2 regions of the Halobacillus salinarum genome follow, and region 2 is predicted to be linked to the other one. Evidence: a T-box and tRNA genes for the amino acid it is inferred to sense, from the RefSeq annotation. Region 2 holds a T-box; the other holds one or more tRNA genes.
The links. The T-box of region 2 lies ahead of pheS (phenylalanine--tRNA ligase subunit alpha). A T-box ahead of a tRNA ligase gene usually reads a tRNA of that ligase, here a tRNA-Phe.
Positions count from the first base shown of each region.

Region 1: it has a tRNA-Phe gene. The T-box ahead of pheS (phenylalanine--tRNA ligase subunit alpha) is inferred to sense a tRNA for this amino acid. The anticodon was not compared.

Region 1 is NZ_CP095073.1:3,347,450-3,351,160, forward strand. It holds gene MUN89_RS17310 (VOC family protein) at 67-462, opposite strand; tRNA gene MUN89_RS17315 (tRNA-Leu) at 728-809, opposite strand; tRNA gene MUN89_RS17320 (tRNA-Cys) at 817-890, opposite strand; tRNA gene MUN89_RS17325 (tRNA-Gly) at 951-1,025, opposite strand; tRNA gene MUN89_RS17330 (tRNA-Gln) at 1,029-1,103, opposite strand; tRNA gene MUN89_RS17335 (tRNA-His) at 1,126-1,198, opposite strand; tRNA gene MUN89_RS17340 (tRNA-Trp) at 1,211-1,281, opposite strand; tRNA gene MUN89_RS17345 (tRNA-Tyr) at 1,291-1,376, opposite strand; tRNA gene MUN89_RS17350 (tRNA-Phe) at 1,446-1,521, opposite strand; tRNA gene MUN89_RS17355 (tRNA-Asp) at 1,556-1,632, opposite strand; tRNA gene MUN89_RS17360 (tRNA-Met) at 1,718-1,794, opposite strand; tRNA gene MUN89_RS17365 (tRNA-Val) at 1,888-1,963, opposite strand; tRNA gene MUN89_RS17370 (tRNA-Glu) at 2,014-2,088, opposite strand; tRNA gene MUN89_RS17375 (tRNA-Ser) at 2,111-2,203, opposite strand; tRNA gene MUN89_RS17380 (tRNA-Asn) at 2,210-2,284, opposite strand; rRNA gene rrf (5S ribosomal RNA) at 2,294-2,407, opposite strand; rRNA gene MUN89_RS17390 (23S ribosomal RNA) at 2,573-3,711, opposite strand, start outside.
Region 2 is NZ_CP095073.1:1,950,810-1,954,520, reverse strand. It holds gene pheT (phenylalanine--tRNA ligase subunit beta) at 1-127, opposite strand, end outside; gene pheS (phenylalanine--tRNA ligase subunit alpha) at 143-1,177, opposite strand; T-box leader at 1,255-1,475, opposite strand; gene MUN89_RS09915 (TrmH family RNA methyltransferase) at 1,525-2,259, opposite strand; gene sspI (small acid-soluble spore protein SspI) at 2,386-2,607, shown strand; gene MUN89_RS09905 (M42 family metallopeptidase) at 2,729-3,711, opposite strand, start outside.

The DNA of each region.
Region 1 (3,711 bases), 1.4 Mb from region 2:
TTATGTTCCCTTTGATAGAAAAAGACTCCAGCATTTCTGCTGAAGCCTTTCGTCTGCTTTATCATTCTATTTTGCGTTCTCGTCCGGCTGGTGGATGCCAAATACATTTCCTTCTGTATCCAGGTAGTATCCCTGCCAAGCCATACCAGGGAGCGCATACTTTGGCAGCGCAACCGTGCCGCCGTTTTCAGTGATTTTTGCTTCTGTCACATCGTAATCCTCTACGGCCATCGTACAAGTGTAGCCATTCATAGGCTGGTTCTGCTCTGGAGGAGCACTTTGGCGCTGCATCAACGCCCCGTTGATGCCAGGCTCATTCTCATCGCCAGTCACAGCCCCCATGTAAGGCATGCCGGCAAATTCACTCCAGTCTTCAAATTTCCAGCCAAATACTTCACCATAGAACTTCTTCGCCCGCTCCATATCATCTACATGAATTTCAAAATGTACTAAACGTCCCATAATGACCTCCTAAGGTTTAATAAATAAACTGCCGAGAGCTTCCATGTATCCGCTTTCCATTTTGCCTATGTACTACGGTGAAGAGAGAGTAAAAAAGAGGATAAGTGAAGATCAGGGTTAATCCGTGTACGTTTTAATCTTATCCCTTTTAAATTAGGAAAACAACAGCATTTTTTAACTTTAGTTGAAAAAGCTGGCATATATAAAAAAGACAGGATTTGAGTAATCCTGTCTTCTGATTAAATCATTATTTCGTTTTAATGAGTACCGGTGGTCGGGGTCGAACCGACACTCCCGAAGGAACACGATTTTGAGTCGTGCGCGTCTGCCAATTCCGCCACACCGGCAAATAATTGGAGGCGGCAACCGGAATCGAACCGGTGGTAAAGGAGTTGCAGTCCTCTGCCTTACCGCTTGGCTATGCCGCCATTGAAAAATCATTAATATTATATCTTATTCATAAACAAATGAAAAATGAATGAAATTAATGGAGCGGGAGACGGGATTCGAACCCGCGACCCCCACCTTGGCAAGGTGGTGTTCTACCACTGAACTACTCCCGCAAATGGCTGGGCCAGCTGGATTCGAACCAGCGCATGACGGTACCAAAAACCGTTGCCTTACCGCTTGGCTATGGCCCAAAGCGTAATAAAATTATTAAAGGGCGACTAGAGGGAATCGAACCCTCGAGTGCCGGAGCCACAATCCGGTGCGTTAACCCCTTCGCCATAGCCGCCATAATGAAAAGCAGGGGTAGTAGGAATCGAACCCACATCGGCGGTTTTGGAGACCGCTGTTCTACCGTTGAACTATACCCCTAAGATGTAATGGTGGAGGGAGTAGGACTCGAACCTACGAACCCGATGGGAGCGGATTTACAGTCCGCCGCGTTTGGCCAACTTCGCTATCCCTCCATATTTAAATAACTATGTCCATCTCTCTGGACTTCCTACTTGTATCCCCATGTTTGCAAGTCGGATAAATGGTGGCTCGGGACGGAATCGAACCGCCGACACACGGATTTTCAGTCCGTTGCTCTACCGACTGAGCTACCGAGCCGATTATGTGATAAACAATGATTTTCTATGTAAAGTGGCGGTCCGGACGGGACTCGAACCCGCGACCTCCTGCGTGACAGGCAGGCATTCTAACCAACTGAACTACCGGACCATATTTAAATTAATCTGGTTGCCCTTACAGGGCTCCTATTTCCAATTAGCAAAGAAGTGGAATCGAAGTAGTTAATTGGATATTATGGTTGCGGGGGCAGGATTTGAACCTGCGACCTCCGGGTTATGAGCCCGACGAGCTACCAGACTGCTCTACCCCGCGATAATGTGGGAATATCTTTTGTTGTTCCCATAAAAATGTTTCTGTTCAACTGTTCGTCGTGCTGCAAGGTGTTTCGGTGAAATCTTGCGAAAATGGTGGAGGATGCAGGGCTCGAACCTGCGACCCCTTGCTTGTAAGGCAAGTGCTCTCCCAGCTGAGCTAATCCTCCGGAGTGCGGTCGTGCTTAAGCGAAATACCGCTAGCTGGCTTAAAATAAATTGGTGACCCGTACGGGATTCGAACCCGTGTTACCGCCGTGAAAGGGCGGTGTCTTAACCACTTGACCAACGGGCCAGCTATTAGGAAAGTGTATTTATGGCGGAGAGCGAGGGATTCGAACCCTCGAAACCGTGGTAACGGTTTACACGAATTCCAATCGTGCTCCTTCGGCCAGCTCGGACAGCTCTCCATAGAATGGCTCCACCGGTAGGATTCGAACCTACGACCGATCGGTTAACAGCCGATTGCTCTACCACTGAGCTACGGTGGAACAGTTGAAACCTGGCAGTGTCCTACTCTCACGGGGATCGACCCGACTACCATCGGCGCTGAAGAGCTTAACTACTGTGTTCGGCATGGGAACAGGTGTGACCTCTTCGCCTTCACCACCAGATCTCTAAATGTACTTTTTTAAAGGGACAAGATATATTATATTGTCCTTTTATAAATTTTTCAAGGGAATTTACAAACTTTTTTGTGTAACCCTCAAAACTGGATAAGTACACATTCAAACGAACTCGAAACATCATAGTTGTATGTCTAGCTTCCGCTTTTCAATTTAGATAAGTCATCGATCGATTAGTATCCGTCAGCTGCACGTGTCACCACGCGTCCACCTCGGACCTATCTACCTCATCGTCTCTGAGGGATCTTATTACCTTAGAGGTAAGGGAAATCTCATCTCAAGGGGGGCTTCATGCTTAGATGCTTTCAGCACTTATCCCGTCCACACGTAGCTACCCAGCGATGCTCCTGGCGGAACAACTGGTACACCAGCGGTGTGTCCATCCCGGTCCTCTCGTACTAAGGACAGCTCCTTTCAGATTTCCAACGCCCACGACGGATAGGGACCGAACTGTCTCACGACGTTCTGAACCCAGCTCGCGTACCGCTTTAATGGGCGAACAGCCCAACCCTTGGGACCGACTACAGCCCCAGGATGCGATGAGCCGACATCGAGGTGCCAAACCTCCCCGTCGATGTGGACTCTTGGGGAGATAAGCCTGTTATCCCCGGGGTAGCTTTTATCCGTTGAGCGACGGCCCTTCCATGCGGAACCGCCGGATCACTAAGCCCGACTTTCGTCCCTGCTCGACTTGTAGGTCTCGCAGTCAAGCTCCCTTGTGCCTTTACACTCTGCGAATGATTTCCAACCATTCTGAGGGAACCTTTGGGCGCCTCCGTTACCTTTTAGGAGGCGACCGCCCCAGTCAAACTGTCCACCTGACACTGTCTCCGGACCGGATCACGGTCCTGGGTTAGAATGTCCGTACAGCCAGGGTAGTATCCCACCAGCGCCTCCACCGAAGCTGGCGCTCCGGCTTCTCTGGCTCCTACCTATCCTGTACAAGCTGTACCAACATTCAATATCAGGCTACAGTAAAGCTCCACGGGGTCTTTCCGTCCTGTCGCGGGTAATGCGCATCTTCACGCATAGTATAATTTCACCGGGTCTCTCGTTGAGACAGTGCCCAAGTCGTTGCACCTTTCGTGCGGGTCGGAACTTACCCGACAAGGAATTTCGCTACCTTAGGACCGTTATAGTTACGGCCGCCGTTTACTGGGGCTTCGGTTCAGCGCTTCGCCAAAAGCTAACGCATCCCCTTAACCTTCCAGCACCGGGCAGGTGTCAGCCCCTATACTTCGCCTTACGGCTTCGCAGAGACCTGTGTTTTTGGTAAACAGTCGCTTGGGCCT
Region 2 (3,711 bases):
CTTCCTCTGCAATTGGTTCAACGCTTTCAACCTCTATCCCTGTTTTCGTAATAATTTCAGCGAGTTCTTCTGGTGTATAATCACTAATGTCAATATATTCTTTCAGCCAATTTAATGATACGAGCATGCTTGTTTTCCTCCTTTATGCCTTATGATATTGTTCCAGGAATCGGATATCGTTTGTGTAGAAATTACGAATATCGTCAATTCCATACTTCAGCATCGCTATTCGTTCCGGTCCCATTCCAAAGGCAAACCCTGAATACACCGTTGGATCATACCCGGCCATTTCGAGAACATTTGGATGAACCATGCCGGCACCTAGTATTTCAATCCAGCCTGTACCTTTGCATACAGAACAACCTGCTCCTTCACAGACTTTACAAGAGATATCCATCTCGACAGAAGGTTCTGTAAAAGGGAAGAAACTCGGACGAAGTCTAATATCCCTCTCTGCTCCAAACATCTGTTTAGCGAAAGCATTCAGTACGCCTTTCAAGTCACTCATCCGCACATCTTCATCGACTAAAAGACCTTCCAATTGTGTGAATTGGTGAGAATGAGTAGCATCATCTGTATCCCGGCGATAGACTTTTCCAGGACAGATCATTTTCACAGGTTCTTTGCCATTTTTCTCCCCCATCGTTCTTGCCTGTACAGGAGAAGTATGAGTCCTGAGCAGCAACTCTTCCGTAATGTAAAAAGAATCCTGCATGTCCCGAGCGGGATGACCCTTAGGAAGATTTAAGGCTTCAAAATTATAATAATCCGTCTCTACTTCAGGGCCTTCTTTAATTTCAAACCCCATTCCGATAAACAGGTCTTCTATTTCCTCAACGATACTTGTTAATATGTGAGGGCCGCCTACTTGGACCGGTCTTCCCGGCAGAGTTACATCAATACTTTCTTCTTCGAGCTGTTTTTCTAAAGCAGCTTCTTCAAATCTCGACTGCTTTGAATCGATGGCTGCTGCTATACGTTCCCTAATATCATTTGCCAACTGCCCGATAACAGGCCGCTCTTCTTTTGTGAGCTTTCCCATCCCTCTCAATACTTCTGTGATCGGCCCTTTTTTTCCAAGGTATTCCACACGAATTTCTTTTAAGCCCTGGATATCTTCCGCTTTTTCTACTTTTTGAACAGCTTCTTGTTCTAACTGCTGCAAACGCTCTTTCATCAGCTTCTTCCTCCTTTAAATAGCACTTTGCATGTTAACTTTAAATAAATGGTTCAACTAAAAAAAGCCTCCTCCCAGAAAGGGACGAGACTTGATAAGCTTCGCGGTACCACCCTTGTTGACACAGCATTCCTATGTCCACTTGAGTTCATAACGGATAAATAACCCGGGTCATCATTGATGACCAGCTCCAGAGTGAAAGTTCAATCCCTGTCTCGATCGAAATGCTTACAGTCCATGGCATTTCATCCCTGAAATCGATTTTACAGTGATTTACTGACTCTTTCGTCGCTTTTCACTATATAACTGCTTATTTATTATAGAGAAAGTAGAAGGATTGTGCAACCTTACCCTCTAAAATAATACATGAGAATGCCGCCGGCCATGGCAACATTTAGCGATTCAGCTTTTCCATAAATAGGAATGTGCACCCGGTGATCAGCCATACCGGTAAGAGTGGGATCGATTCCGTTTCCTTCGTTGCCTACGATTAAAGCAGCATTCCCATCGGCATTAAAGTCTTTGTACGAAGCAGAGTTCTCTAGTGTTGAAGCATACACCGTAACCCCGGATTGTTTCAACCCTTCTATGGAACTTTCAAGGTCCTGTTGAAATACAGGGATGTGGAAAAGAGACCCTTGAGTGGACCGGATCACTTTTTCATTAAAAACGTCTACCGTTCCTTTGCCAGCGATAACTTGAGAATAGCCAGCCGCATCTGCCGTGCGGATTAACGTTCCTAAATTTCCAGGATCCTGAACAGCATCGACCAATAACGTCAGCGGTTTAAACGTTAAATCCTGCTGTTTTATATATACAACGGCAGCTATTCCTTGGGGAGTCTCTGTCCCGGCAACAGTAGCAAACACCTGAGTGCTTACCTCCGTAACCTCAACTTTTTGAGGAAGCTTCTCTTCATAATCTTCCCGGACAATCACTTCTTCAACATCCCAGTCACTACTCAAGGCTTCCTCCACTAAATGAATACCTTCAACTATAAATTTCTGTAATTGGTCGCGGTATTTCCGTTTATGTAATTTTTTCCATTCTTTGACTTTAGGGTTAGTGATAGATGTCAGCATATAATACCCTCTTTTACTAAAGTTTCTTACTTATCATACATAGCTTGACCTAAAATGGTCAAACTAAATGAGAAATCTTGAGGAACACAGTGGTTTTTGAATGATACCAAAGGAGGCCCTTGTGACATGGATCTTAATTTAAGAAAAGCTATTCTTTCTAACGTTTCCGGGCATAACACCGAGCAGCTGGAAGCTACAATCGTGGATGCCGTACAAAACGGAGAGGAAAAAATGCTGCCAGGTTTAGGCGTACTGTTTGAAATGATCTGGAAAGAAGCAAGTGAAGATGAAAAGCAGGAAATGCTGGAAACACTCGAACAGAGCCTGCAGCATAACCAAGTTCAATAACACTGAAAAACTGTAGAGAAGCCATTTGTTTCTCTACAGTTTTTCTGATCACTTAAAAATTCTTTCGATAATAAAAGCTGTCGAGAATTCTCTCGACAGCTCTTTCTTAAGAGGATCATGATTAATTAAAAGTGATTTCATTCACTTTATCCGTATCCAAGCGTTTGATCACTTCAACGATCAGTCTAACAGCGTTCTCAAAATCGTCTCTGTGAAGCATGGCTGCATGAGAATGAATATACCGGGTTGCAATCGTAATGGATAAAGCAGGGACACCATCATGACTTAAATGGATGGAACCTGAATCTGTACCACCGCCTGCCAGGGAATCAAATTGATACGGAATCTCTTTCTCTTCCGCTGTATCTACTACGAAATCACGCAAGCCTTTATGAGAAACCATGGAAGCATCATACAATATTATCTGCGGACCTTCTCCCATTTTACTGCACGCATCTTTATCCGATACCCCAGGTGTATCTCCAGCTATGCCCACATCTACTCCAAAAGCAATATCAGGATTGATCAGATTGGCAGATGTTCTGGCCCCTCGGAGCCCAACTTCTTCCTGCACAGTACCCACACCATAGACAATATTCGGGTGCTTCTCCCCTTTTAGCTGCTTCAATACTTCTATAGCGATGGCGCAGCCAATCCGGTTGTCCCAAGCTTTTGCAAGCAGCATTTTTTCATTTTTCATTTGAGTAAACTCAAAATACGGAACAATCGAATCGCCGGGTTTTACACCGAACTCCTTCGCTTCATCACGGCTGGATGCCCCGATATCGATAAACATATCCTTAATTTCTACGGCTTTTTTACGTTGATCTGCCGGTAGAATGTGCGGCGGTTTAGATCCTATTACACCTGTAAGGTTGCCTGTACGTGTCATAATGGTTACTCGTTGAGCCAGCATAACCTGACTCCACCATCCTCCTACAGGCTGAAAATAAAGATAACCATGATCATCAATGCGGGTCACCATAAACCCTACTTCATCAAGGTGTCCTGCAACCATGATCTTCGGTCCTTTTTTGCTGCCGGTTTTTCTTGCGATTAAGCTTCCAAGGTTATCCGTATAGACTTCATCAGCAAAGGGTTTAA